3 regions of the Mesorhizobium hunchu genome follow, and region 1 is predicted to be linked to each of the others. Evidence: riboswitches for the same ligand, from Rfam matches in the RefSeq annotation. Region 1 holds a riboswitch; each other region holds the start of a gene.
The links. Region 1 has a riboswitch for cobalamin ahead of ABMA46_RS12700 (aromatic ring-hydroxylating oxygenase subunit alpha). Riboswitches for the same ligand answer to the same signal wherever they lie in the genome.

Region 1 (4,275 bases):
GCTGGACGAGGGCGAGCTGTTCAACATGTACCGCGAGGTGCCCTCGATCACCGACAAGGCGGCGTGGGCGCTCAAGCACACGCAGCATCTGGACGATCCGGACTTCAAGACCGGCACGCCGGAAGCCGACCAGGCCTTCCTGCGCGACCTCGTCGCCTTCTACGTCATCTTCGAGGGCATGTGGTTCTACACCGGCTTCGCGCAGATCCTGTCGCTCGGCCGGCGCAACAAGATGGTCGGCATCGCCGAGCAGTACCAGTACATCCTGCGCGACGAATCCATCCATCTGAACTTCGGCATCGACGTCATCAACCAGATCAAGCTGGAAAACCCGCACCTTTGGACCAAAGCGTTCCAGGACGAAGTGCGCGGCATGATCGCCGATGCCGCCGAACTCGAAGCCGCCTATGGCCGCGATACCATGCCGCGCGGCTTCCTCGGGCTCAACGCGGCGCTGTGCGAGCAATACATGCACTTCATCGCCAACCGCCGCTGTGCCCAGCTCGGCCTCACGCCGGTCTTCGCCGAGACGGAGAATCCATTCCCGTGGATGTCGGAGGCGATGGACCTGAAGAAGGAGAAGAACTTCTTCGAGACCCGCGTCATCGAATACCAGAATGGTGGGGCGCTCTCATGGGATTGAGTTCGGCCATGCCTTCGCCCGCACATTCCGGGTTCGGCTCCCTGGACCGGGTGCGGTGCGAGCGGTAGCTCAGCCGATTATGGACTGGGCAGTCGCATCGCTCTGTACGGAGAACCGACGATGCCGGTTCTCCGTGCACTGCTCCGCTATCGGCTGTGCTCACGCCGCCTGGACTTCCCAACTCGGGAACGGGTCGGGCAGGTTGCGCCAGCGCCCCGGCATGAAATCAATTTCGGCGACGAGGCATTCGTCCAGTCTTCGCCGTATGTCCGATTCGTCCATCGGGTCGCAGCCGATGAAGACGATCTCCTGCCGCCTGTCGCCCCAGACCGGGTCGATATAGGGCTTCATTGCCGCGCGCCATTCCGGGTGGTCGGGCCACTGGTGCTTCGGCACCGAGGCCCACCATAGGCCGCGCCTGTTGGTGCGGATCAGCGCGCCGGCCTGGCTGATCTCGCCGACGTGGTGCGGCCGTGTCGCCAACCAGAAGAATCCCTTGGCGCGCACGACGCCCGGCCACGATCTGTCGATAAACGCCTTCAGCTTCTCCGGATCGAAGGGCCGTCGCTGGCGATAGACGAAGGAGCGGATGCCGTATTCCTCGGTTTCGGGAACGTGGTCGGTGAAGCCGTTCAGTTCCTTGAACCAGAGCGGGTGCGTCTGTGCCTTCTCGAAGTCAAACCGCGCGGTGTCCAGAACCCTATCCAACGGCACTTGCGCGAAATCCGTCTCGACCAGATCGGCGTCGGGGTTGAGCGCGCGCACGATCTTCCTCGCCAGATCGAGGTTTTGGGCGGGCGCGTCCGAAACCTTGTTGAGCACCACGACATCCGCGAACTCGATCTGCTCGACCAGCAGATCGACCAGCGCACGCTCGTCGCCGTCGCCCGCCGTCTCGCCGCGCTCGTGGAGGAAATCGCGCGAGGAATAATCCTTCAGCAGGTTGGCCGCATCGACAACGGTGACCATGGTGTCGAGCCGGGCGACGTCCGACAGGCTTTCGCCGTCCTCGTCGCGGAAATCGAAGGTGGCGGCGATGGGGAGTGGCTCGGCGATGCCGGTGCCTTCGATCAGCAGATAGTCGAAGCGGCCTTCCCGCGACAGCCGGCGCACTTCCAGCAAAAGGTCGTCGCGCAGCGTGCAGCAGATGCAGCCATTGGTCATTTCCACCAATTGCTCGTCGGTGCGCGACAGGTTCGCCCCGCCGTCGCGCACGAGCGAGGCGTCTATGTTCACCTCGCTCATATCGTTGACGATGACGGCGACGCGGCGGCCTTCGCGATTGTTGAGGATATGGTTCAGCAGCGTGGTCTTGCCTGCGCCGAGAAAGCCGGAAAGCACGGTGACGGGTAGTCGGTGATTGGACATCGTTTCGCCTGTCAGATGGTTGGGCGATGACTAATATCTGTAATATTATAACATATCAACCAGAGTTATGTGGTTGTCGCCTTCGCGCTTTGCCGATGTCGCTTTCATGGCTTCGCTTGGGGTCGCTTCGTGGTCTGATCGAGATGTTCAAGGTGCCCGTCAGCGGAAACGACGGCGGGATAATTGGGAAGCCGGTGCCTCTTTCAGAGGGAATGCCGGCGCTGCCCCCGCAACGGTAGCGGAGCTGAACCCCGACTGAAACCACTGGGCGGAAAGCCCGGGAAGGTGTCGGGACGGCCTGACAAGGCCAGCTTCGGAGCCCGGAAACCAGCCTCGGACATAACCTGACTGATCGCGGTGGGCGGTCAAGAGGCAGAGCGCTTCGGGCGATGCTTGCCTGCGGCCATCTACCCCTCAATCACCACCAGTTCAGTCCTTGTGCGAATGCGAGGACGGACATGGATACACGCAACGAGATGCTGAGGCTGATCCGCGAGCGGCGCGACGGCTTTTCCCTTCAGCAGCCCTTCTACATCGATCCGGATTTCTTCCGGCTGGATATGGAACTGATCTGGTATCGCGACTGGCTGTTCGTCGGGCATGACTGCGAGATCGCCAAGCCAGGCGCCTTCTTCACCGTACAGGTTGGCGACTATCCGGTGGTGATCGTGCGCGGCCGCGACGGCCGGATTCGCGCCTTTCACAACTCCTGCCGTCACCGCGGCAGCCGGGTGTGCAACACCGAGCGCGGCACCGCCGCGCGGCTGGTCTGCCCCTATCACCAGTGGACCTACGACCTCGACGGTTCGCTCGTCTTCGCGCGCCAGATGGCGGACGGCTTCTGCAAGGAGGAGTTCGGCCTCAAGCCCGTCGCCTGCGAGAGCGTCGCCGGCTACATCTTCATCTGCCTCGCGGATCAGCCGGCCGATTTCGCGCCGTTCCGCGCGCTGATGGAGCCGTTCTTCGCGCCGCATGACCTCATCGACGCCAAGGTCGCCTACGAATCGACCATCATCGAAAAGGGCAACTGGAAGCTCGTGTGGGAGAACAATCGCGAGTGCTATCACTGCGCCGCCAATCATCCCGAGCTCTGCAAGACGTTCCCCGAAGCGCCGACCATCACGGCCACGAACGCCGCAGAGAAAGATCCGGAGATCCTGGCCCATTGGCAGCGGTGTGAATCCCACGGACTGCCGTCGCGCTTCCGCATCGATGACGCCGGCCAATACCGGGCGACACGTGTCCCGCTGCTGCGTGACGCCGTGTCCTACACCATGACCGGCAAGCGCGCGGTGAGCAAAAATCTGTCGGATAACGTGTCTGCGGAGAAGATCGGCGCGCTGCTGCTGTATCACTATCCGACCACGTGGAACCACGTTCTCGGAGACCATGCCGTCACCTTCCGCGTACTGCCGATCAGCGCCACCGAGACCGCGGTGACGACCAAGTGGCTGGTGCATAAGGATGCCGTCGAGGGAGTCGATTACGATCTCCAGAACCTCATCCATGTCTGGACCGAGACCAATGACGAGGACCGCCGTATCGTCGAGGAGAACGCCTTCGGCATCAAGTCGCCCGCCTACGAGCCCGGCCCTTACTCAGAGATGCATGAAGGCGGGGTAATCCAGTTCGTCGATTGGTATGCCGGGTTCATCGAGCCGCGCCTTGCTGAAGACGACAGGCCCGCGCTGCGCAGCGTGGCGTGAGGAGGCCGGCGTGAACGCGATGACTGATCTCGCTCTCTACCGCCACCTCGATGAGATGGCGCCCTGGAACGACCGGCTGCAGGTGTTGGAGGTGATCGGCGTCTCGGACGAGGCGCCGGACGTCAGGACCTTCACCTTCCGCTCCGATGCGCAAACCTGGTTCCGCTACAAGCCCGGCCAGTTCGTGACGCTGGAACTGCCGGCGGCTGACGGGCCGTTGATGCGCACCTACACCCTGTCGTCGTCACCGTCGCGGCCGTTCTCCATCGCCGTCACCGTCAAGGCACAGCCAGGCAGCATCGGCACGCGCTGGATGTTCGACAATCTCGGCGTGGGGACGCGCATCAGGGCATTCGGACCGGCCGGTGATTTCACCCATCACAACCACCCGGCCGCCAAATACCTGTTCGTCTCGGCGGGTTCAGGCATCACGCCGATGATGTCGATGCTGCGGTGGTTGAACGACTGCGCGCCGTGGACGGACGTTTCCTTTGTCAATTGCGCGCGGCGGCCGGAGGAGATCATCTTCCGCAAGGAACTGGAACTGCTCGGCGCGCA
Region 2 (4,275 bases), on a different contig from region 1:
TCGCTGCGGTGCATTGCACGCCCGAGAAGATGGCCTTCATCGTGCGCAACACCTCCGGCATCGTCTGCACGCCGATGCCCAAGGAGGAAGCCAGGCGGCTCAACCTCGCGCCGATGGTGGCGGACAACGATTCCGCCCACACCACGGCCTTCACGGTTTCCGTCGACTTCAAGCACGGCACCACCACCGGCATCTCCGCCGACGACCGCACGCTGACCGTGCGCAACCTCGCCAACGGCAATGTCGGCGCGAACGATTTCGTCCGGCCGGGCCACATCTTCCCGCTGATCGCGCGCGAAGGCGGAGTGCTGATGCGCTCGGGCCATACCGAGGCGGCGGTGGACCTGTGCAAGCTGGCCGGCCTGCCGCCGGTCGGGGTCATCTCCGAACTGGTCAACGACGACGGCACCGTCAAGCGCGGCCCCGAGGTCTCGGCCTTCGCCGAGAAGCACGGGCTGAAGCAGGTCTCCGTCGCCGATCTGATCGCCTACCGGCAGCGCCAGGAGACGCTGGTGCAGCGTGTCGCCTGCTCCGACATCGAGACCCCCGGAGGGACGGCCAAGGTCTACACCTACATGCTGCCCTGGGACGTGATGCACCATCTGGCTGTCGTCTTCGGCGATATCCGCGACGGCCACGACGTGCCGGTGCGGCTCCACTCCGAGGATGTGGTGCGCGACGTGTTCGGCACCAGCCATCGGCTCGACGCGATCATGAAGGCGATGGGCGAGGAGCGGCGCGGCGTCATCGTCTATCTGCGCGAGGGCTCGGTCGGCGTCGCGCATCAGGACCGCAATCGCCCGGCCGCCGGCGGCGAGGACCATGAAGAGGCCCGCCGCCGCGAGAGCGAATGGCGCGAGATCGGCCTCGGCGCGCAGATCCTCAAGGATCTCGGCATCTCTTCGATCCGGCTGATCGCCTCGCGCGAGCGCCATTATGTCGGCCTGGAAGGCTTCGGCATCCACATCGCCAGTACCGAGATTCTCTAGCGGAAATAGATGATCGCGCCCGCCGCGCCGTTGACGAAACGGCCGGCATGGTCGATCCTGCGGCATCGTCTCAACCGGGGGGAGGACGATGTGGGATTTCTCGATCGGCCGCTCGGTGTCGATCATGATAAGGACGTGGCCGTTCATCCTGTTCAGGATGATCGTCTATTTCGGCATCACGCTGGCCTATATCGCAGCGACCGGAACCGGTGCGGGCATCGGCTGGGGCGTGGGGCAGGCTTTCGCCAATGGCGGGCCGGAAGCCGGAGCCTTCTATGGCGGCGTCGCCGGTTTTGTATTGGTCTCTCTTGTTGTCTACTGGATCCGCGAATTCATTCTCTATCTGCTGAAGGCCGGGCATATCGCGGTGATGGTTCATCTGCTCGATGGCCGGTCCGTGCCGGGCGGTCAGGGTCAGCTCGCCTACGCGCGTGAGGTCGTTGCCGGGCGCTTCGGCGAAGCCGGCATCCTGTTTGTGGTCGATCAACTGGTGAAAGGCGCGGTCCGCGTCGTCACCGGCCTTGTCGGCGGCATTGCCGCCTTCCTGCCGATCCCCGGCCTGAACGGCCTTGTCGGCCTCATCAACACGGTGATCCGCATAGCGCTCACCTACATCGACGAGATCATCCTGGGCTACAATATCCGCGTCGGATCGTCCTCTCCTTTCGAGACCGCGCGGCAGGGTGTGGTGCTCTATGCCCAGAACGGCGCGAAGATGGTCAAGAACGCGGCGTGGCTGGCGCTGATCCTGTGGGGCGTCACCTTCGCCATCTTCCTCGTCATGCTGGCGCCGGCCGGCGCCGTCGTCTACCTCATGCCCGGCGAACTTGGCGGCTGGAGCTTCGTGCTGGCCATCGTCTTCGCCTGGGCGCTGAAGGCCGCCTTTGTCGAGCCGTTCGCCATTGCTTCGCTGATGCAGGTCTATTTCAAGGCGATCGAAGGGCAGGCGCCCGATCCTGAGTGGGACGCCAGGCTCTCCGAGGTCTCGCGCCAGTTTCGCGAACTGAAGGACAAGGCATTCGGTTCTTTTGGAGAAGCTGCCGCCCGCCCGGCCTGAGCGTCACTCCTGTGCCGGCAGGTCGGCGATCGCCTTGGTCAGCCCGGCGTCGCCGGATGCGCCATAGCGTTCGCCCATCACCAGTTCGGCGAGAGGCAGTCGTTCGCGCCACCTCCGCCGTTGCAGCTCCGGCGTCGTCGCGAAACCGGAGACCCGGCCGACGCACAGATAGGCGACCGGCACGACATGCTCGGGAATGCCGAGCAAGGCTTTGAGGGCGCCCTTGTCGAGGATGCTGACCCAGCCCACGCCGATGCCTTCGGCGCGCGCCGCCAGCCAGAAGTTCTGAACCGCGCAGACGGTGCTGAAGAGGTCCATCTCGGGATTGTGCCAGCGGCCGAGCGGTGAGTCCCTGGCGCGCTCGCGATCGCAGGTGATGCACAGGTTCAGCGCGCTTTCGCAGATGCCTTCGAGCCGCAGGTTCCGGTAGAGCGCCCGGCGGTCCTCGGCGACATTGCATTCTTCCTCGATGCGGGCCTGGAGGAAGATGTCGCGCACCTTCTCGCGTCGTCGCCTGTCGCGGATGACGATGAAATTCCACGGCTGCATGAAGCCGACCGAAGGCGCGTGGTGCGCGGCACGGATCAGCCGCGCCAGCGTACTGTCGTCGATCGGTGCTGCCACGAAATCCGAGCGGATGTCGCGGCGCGTGAAGATGGCCCGATAGACGGCCGCACGGGCGTCCTCGTCGAAAGCGTTGTCGTCCAGATGATGAGCGCCGGCATCCATCGCGTATCCCCTTGCGATCGAAAACAGGTCGCTCCGCCCGGCCTTGCGGGGCGACCGTCTTGCCTGGCCGGTCTTCTGGCTCGGGTTCGTCCCACATTCGGCGCCTTCCCGCCCTCAGGCAGTGGCATTTGCCGATGCGGTCCCCCTCACAGCGTTGGGCACGCCGCGGATTTGCACCGCGTTCCCGATTCTCCCGCTTCGCGGCGGGCACCTGGCGGGACCGAAACTAGCCCACGATCCCCTGTCTGCCTAGCGGAGAAGTGGTATCGGGCGTCCCGGGCGACTTTCCCCAGCCGAATTCAGCGCTTGCGTGGCGAAACGGCGTGTCGCGCTCTATGTTAGGCGCATGGTCACCCGCCTCTATACCCATCCGATCTACCTCGAACACCTGACACCCGCCGGACACCCCGAGCGGCCCGACCGGCTGCGCGCTATCCAGCGCGTGCTGGATGACGAGGCGTTCGCCGCGCTCGACCGGGTCGAGGCGCCGATGGGAGACGAAGCGACCATCCTTTATGCGCATCCGCAGGAGCATCTCGATCGCGTCCGCGCCGCCGTCCCTTCGGAAGGCATGACGCAGATCGATGCCGACACGGTCGCCACGCCGAAAAGCTGGCAGGCGGCGCTGACCGCGATCGGCGCCGCCAATGCGGCGGTGGACGACGTGTTCGAGGGCCGCGCCGACAACGTCTTCGTCGCCTCGCGCCCGCCGGGCCATCACGCCGAAAAGACGACGGCGATGGGGTTCTGCCTGTTCAACAACGCCGCGGTCGCCGCCCGCCACGCGCAGAAGAAGCACGGCGCCGAACGCGTCGCCATCGTCGACTGGGACGTCCATCACGGCAACGGCACGCAGGATATCTTCTGGGACGACCCCACGGTGCTCTATTGCTCGACGCACCAGATGCCGCTCTATCCCGGCACCGGCGCGAAGAACGAGACAGGTGCCGGCAACATCGTCAACGCGCCGCTGGCGCCGCGCACCGGCAGTGACACCTTTCGCGACGCCCTCCTGTCGCGCGTCCTGCCCTCCATCGACGCCTTCCGCCCCGACCTGGTCATCATCTCGGCCGGCTTCGACGCCCACCACCGCGATCCGCTGGCCGAGATCGATTTGACCGAAGAGGATTTCGATTGGGCGACCGGACAACTGATGGAAAAGGCCTCCACCCACAGCGCCGGCCGTCTGGTCAGCCTGCTCGAAGGCGGCTACGACCTGCAGGGGCTGGCCTTCTCGACCGCCGCCCATGTCGGCCGGCTGATGAAAGGATGACCGATGACCGCTGAAGCGAACGACGACGTCAAGACCAACGAGGACGTAAGGGCGATGAGCTTCGAGCAGGCGCTCGACGCGCTGGAGAAGATCGTCGACGACCTGGAGCGCGGCGACGTGCCGCTCGATCAGTCGATCAGGATCTATGAACGCGGCGAGGCGCTGAAGGCGCATTGCGACCGCCTGCTGAAAGCTGCCGAGGACAAGGTCGAGAAGATCCGCCTGTC
Region 3 (4,275 bases), on a different contig from region 1:
ACGAGTCCGAGCACGACCAGCGCCGCCAGGATGCCGCCGCTGAAGGCGGCGACGGGCAAGGTCCAGATGCCGAGCCGGTCGCCGAAGACGGTTATCACCGATACGGCTCCGGCCGCCGCGCCCGAGGACAAACCGAACAGGAAAGGATCGGCCAGATCGTTGCGCGTCACCGTCTGCAGCAGAGCCCCAACGATACCGAGGCCAGCGCCAACCAGAACGGCGAGGATCGTGCGCGGCAGGCGCAGTTCGACGACGATGCTCGCGACCGGACCGGAACCTTGTCCGTCGCCGAGTCCGAGGGCACCGGCAATTGCCCTCAGCACATCGTGCAGCGGGATCACCGTCGAACCGAAAGCTATCGACAAAAGCGCGAGGGCGACGACCGCCGCCGCCCCGCCCGCCATCGCCGATCGGAAATAAGAGGAGGCCAATCTCAAAAGGCGTCGGGATACATCGCCTTGGCGATCTTCTCGATCGCGGCGATGTTGGCCGGCCCGGGCGTCAGCTCCTCATAGCGCAACGGCACGAACCGCCCGTTCTTCACCGCATCCGTCTCCTTCATGGCCGGGTGCGCCTTGAGGAACTCCATCAGCTTCTGTGCGCCGCCGCCGTCCTGGTAGTCGAGCAGGATGAGGAACTGCGGATTGCGGGTGGCGACCGTTTCCCAATCCGTGTTGCCCCAGCTCGTCTCCATGTCGGCCATGATGTTGACGCCGCCAGCCGCCTCGATCATCGCAGTCGGCATGGCGAACTTGCCCGCCGTGAACGGCTTGTCCTCGCCGGAATCGTAGAGGAACACCCGTGTGCCCTTGCGGTCGCCGACCTTTTCCTCGATGCCGGCAAGTTCGGTTTTCCAGCCCGACACCAGCTTTCCGGCTTCCGTTTCCTTGTCGAAGATCTTGCCGAGCTTTTCGATATCGCCGTAGAGGAGGTCCATCGACGCGGCGGGCCGGTTCTTGTCCAAGTGCACGCAGCTCTCCGTCAGCACCAGCGTCTTGATCCCATGCTGGGCAAGCGTATCCGGCGTGACGTCGCCGCCCGGCTTCATGCCGTAGTACCAGCCGGCGAAGAAGAAGTCCGGGTTCGCGGAAAGAAGGTTCTCCATCGTCGGATATTTCGGCGCGAGTTCCGGGATGGAACCTTGTTCCTTGATGAACTCGGGCGTGAGCTTGTACCAGCCGGTGATGCCGGTGACGCCGACCATGGAAGGCTGCAACCCGAGGGCGAAGGCCATCTCGGACATGTTGATGTCATGGACGACCGCCCGCTTCGGCGCGGCATCGAAGGTCAGCGGCGTACCGCAACTGTCCACCGTAATCGGATAGGCGAAGGCCGGAAAGGCCAGAAGGGCCGGGATAAGCGTGAAGGCGACGCGCCTGAGCATTGAATGGTCTCCTATAGGTTTAGCGGGAAAGACGAAGGGGTATGTCGAAGACGGTGAGTTCGCGGTCCTCCACGGGATGCGGGAGCCGCAGCACGTCGATGGAGAACACATCGCGGACAAGGGCGGCGTTCAACGTCTGCCGCGGCGGGCCATACGCCTTGAGCCGGCTGGCATCCATGATGGCGACATGGGTGGCGAAGGGCGCTACGAGCGACAGGTCGTGCAGGACGGCGATAACTGCTATGTCCAGGCCGGCCACCAGCTCGACCAGTTCGCCACGGGCGCGCGGATCGAGGTGATTGGTGGGCTCGTCCAGGAAAAGCACTTTTGGCTCCTGGGTCAGCGCCCGGGCAAGCTGCACCCGCTGCCGTTCGCCTCCCGACAGGGAGCCGATGGTGCGACCGAGCACCTTCAGCATGCCGGTGCGCCGCAGCGAGTCCACGACGATGTCGCGGTCCGTGCTTCTTCCGCGGAGGCCTAGGTGCGGCACGCGACCCAGTTCGACATATTCGATGACGGCCAGCCGCGGGTCTGGCACGTCGCTCTGGCCGACCACCGCGATACGCAGTGCCCGTTCCGCAGGGGACAGCCGACGAAGAGGTCTGCCATCCAGCCATACCTCCCCGCTTGTCGGTCGCAGCAAACCCGCCAGCATGCGCAGGAGGGTGCTCTTACCCGCACCGTTCGGGCCGACAATGGCGAGGCGTTCGTTCTTGTGAACCTGCAATGCGACCGAACTGACCAGTTCCAGTCCATCCTTCGTCCGGAAGCCCAGATCAGCGCATTCGACGAGGGCCGCTGTCATTGGAGGCTGTGCTCCGCGGGGGCGGGTATGCGTGCGATGATCTTGCCGGCAAGGCCCGCCGGGCGCTGACCTTCGTTGCACCAGCCGCCCAACAATGAGGTATAAAGATCCGCAAACTCCAGCAGCGCCTGCGCGTGCAAGTCCGGGTCGATATCCCCAAAAAGGTAGCTTGCCTTGCCCGGCGCCGAGAAGCCGACTGTCAAGGGACGGTCGCAGCCGGCCATGCAGCCAACGCCGCCGAGAACGAGATCGCACGTCGTCCGGGCGGCAAGAAGGTCTTGGAGCCGGCCCAGCAATAGCAACCCAGGCTGACCGTTCCCACCACGGCACCGGGTGCAGACGTGAATAGTGTGCTTGGTCGCCGCCACTGCAAACCGCCATCTCGAAATGGGGGCGGAAGGATGTCCGGATCGCGGTGGCAACCGCTCTCGAAGCGTCCTCCCGGAACACCCCGTCCGGTCAACTCGTCGCGATGGCAGGTCTCCTGGCTCGCGGGTCACCGCTCGGTCCTACCTTCCCAGCCGTGAAGCCAGTGGCATGTCGGACGTCGCTAACCGCTCACAGTTGCGGGGGCAGCCGCGGCATTGGCTCTGGAGCCTCACCGCGTTCCCTTTTCATCCCGGGCCTTGCGGACCGGGAACCATCGGTGGGGACCATAGGATCTGCCGCGGCCAATGGCAATCCGGACGGCGAGCTACCGATCTCGCCACGTCCCGAGCGCGACAAGGATCGCGTCGAGCCCGTCCGTCAGGGCGGCCGGTCCCGGTTGCAAGATCAGCGGCGACTTGATCTCGACGGTATGGCCTTTGCGGACGGCCGGGATAGCCTCCCATCCGGGCCGGGAGCGAATCCTTTCGGGAACCACTTTCTTGCCGCACCATGAGGCCAGGACGATGTCGGGTCTGGTGCCAACCACGTCTAGCGAGGAAACGATCCGGTCCTTGGCAGCCCTCTCCTTCGCCTTGCCGGGAAACACGTCGTCGCCGCCTGCGATACCAACAAGTTCCGACACCCAGCCGATACCGCTGATCATCGGCTCGTCCCACTCCTCGAAGTAGACGCGGGGCCGCTGTAGCCCCCGGACCGACTTCTCTATGCCGCGAAGCCGTTCTTCATAGCTGCGCGCCAGCGTCTCCGCCTTTTCGGCCGCTCCGACGAGAGCGCCGACCGTGCGGATCATGGCGAAGATTCCGGCTATGTCGCGCTGGTTGAAGGCGTGGACCGCGACGCCCGCGCGGACAAGCTCGGCCGCGATGTCGGCCTGAAGGTCGGAGAAGGTCAAAACCAGGTCCGGCTCGAGCGCCAGCACTTTCGGAATATCGGCGGAGGTGAAGGCCGAGACGCGCGGCTTCTCGCGGCGGACTTGCGGCGGGCGGACGGCATAGCCGGAAACCCCGACAATGCGGTCCTGCTCGCCCAGCAGATAGAGCGTCTCCACCGTCTCTTCCGTCAGGCAGACGATGCGCTCGGGAGGAAAGCGCATCCGCTCAGGCGTAAGCGCCGTCACGCCCGGCTTCCGGACGTGCAAGGAAACCGATGGAGAGGGCAAGCTTGTGAAGCGATGCCAGGGCCGCGAGCGCCAGCATGTTCGGCCAGAGGATTTGTAGGATGACAGGAAGCGAGAATGCGTCATCTCCGGACGGCAAGACTGCGGTCGCCGAGAACAGGGCGAGTTCGTAGACGGCGAACGCGACCGTAAACCCCGCGACGAGCACCAGAGGCCCGGACCGGATCCTGGCGCTTAACAAGGACACGGCACCGGTTGCGAGCGCGGCCGCGACGCCGATCGCCGCACCCCAGGCAAAGCTGTCCCATATCCTCGGATAGCCGAGCGCCAGGTAGCCGACCGTCTGATTCGTGAGCCATGCGACGCCCGTCAGCATTAGCGCGCCGCGCCGCGGCATGTTGGCAGCGGCAACGGTTGCGATCGCCGCGAATGGCATGGCACAGGCAAGCGCGAAGCTGAACACGACGCTGAGGGCGGCGACAAAGACCACCCAGCAGCCCTGGCGCAGGCTGGCGGAGCCATCATGCATCACGGCGATGTTCATGACGCGAGTCATATCGCGACCTGCCTGGCGTTTCA

Region 2: linked by a shared signal. The riboswitch ahead of bluB (5,6-dimethylbenzimidazole synthase) and the one ahead of ABMA46_RS12700 (aromatic ring-hydroxylating oxygenase subunit alpha) in region 1 are both predicted to bind cobalamin.
Region 3: linked by a shared signal. The riboswitch ahead of ABMA46_RS06660 (ABC transporter ATP-binding protein) and the one ahead of ABMA46_RS12700 (aromatic ring-hydroxylating oxygenase subunit alpha) in region 1 are both predicted to bind cobalamin.

Annotation. Positions count from the first base shown of each region.
Region 1 covers NZ_JBEBMG010000006.1:116,906-121,180, forward strand. The annotation lists gene ABMA46_RS12690 (ribonucleotide-diphosphate reductase subunit beta) at 1-643, shown strand, start outside; gene zigA (zinc metallochaperone GTPase ZigA) at 803-2,011, opposite strand; cobalamin riboswitch at 2,145-2,361, shown strand; gene ABMA46_RS12700 (aromatic ring-hydroxylating oxygenase subunit alpha) at 2,470-3,717, shown strand; gene ABMA46_RS12705 (FAD-binding oxidoreductase) at 3,737-4,275, shown strand, end outside.
Region 2 covers NZ_JBEBMG010000002.1:430,426-434,700, forward strand. The annotation lists gene ribB (3,4-dihydroxy-2-butanone-4-phosphate synthase) at 1-989, shown strand, start outside; gene ABMA46_RS05580 (hypothetical protein) at 1,078-2,046, shown strand; gene bluB (5,6-dimethylbenzimidazole synthase) at 2,050-2,775, opposite strand; cobalamin riboswitch at 2,824-3,005, opposite strand; gene ABMA46_RS05590 (histone deacetylase family protein) at 3,122-4,048, shown strand; gene ABMA46_RS05595 (exodeoxyribonuclease VII small subunit) at 4,052-4,275, shown strand, end outside.
Region 3 covers NZ_JBEBMG010000002.1:654,868-659,142, forward strand. The annotation lists gene ABMA46_RS06650 (FecCD family ABC transporter permease) at 1-404, opposite strand, end outside; gene ABMA46_RS06655 (ABC transporter substrate-binding protein) at 434-1,384, opposite strand; gene ABMA46_RS06660 (ABC transporter ATP-binding protein) at 1,404-2,189, opposite strand; gene ABMA46_RS06665 (DUF1636 family protein) at 2,186-2,689, opposite strand; cobalamin riboswitch at 2,647-2,849, opposite strand; gene ABMA46_RS06670 (cobalamin-binding protein) at 2,884-3,672, opposite strand; gene ABMA46_RS06675 (hypothetical protein) at 3,677-4,275, opposite strand, start outside.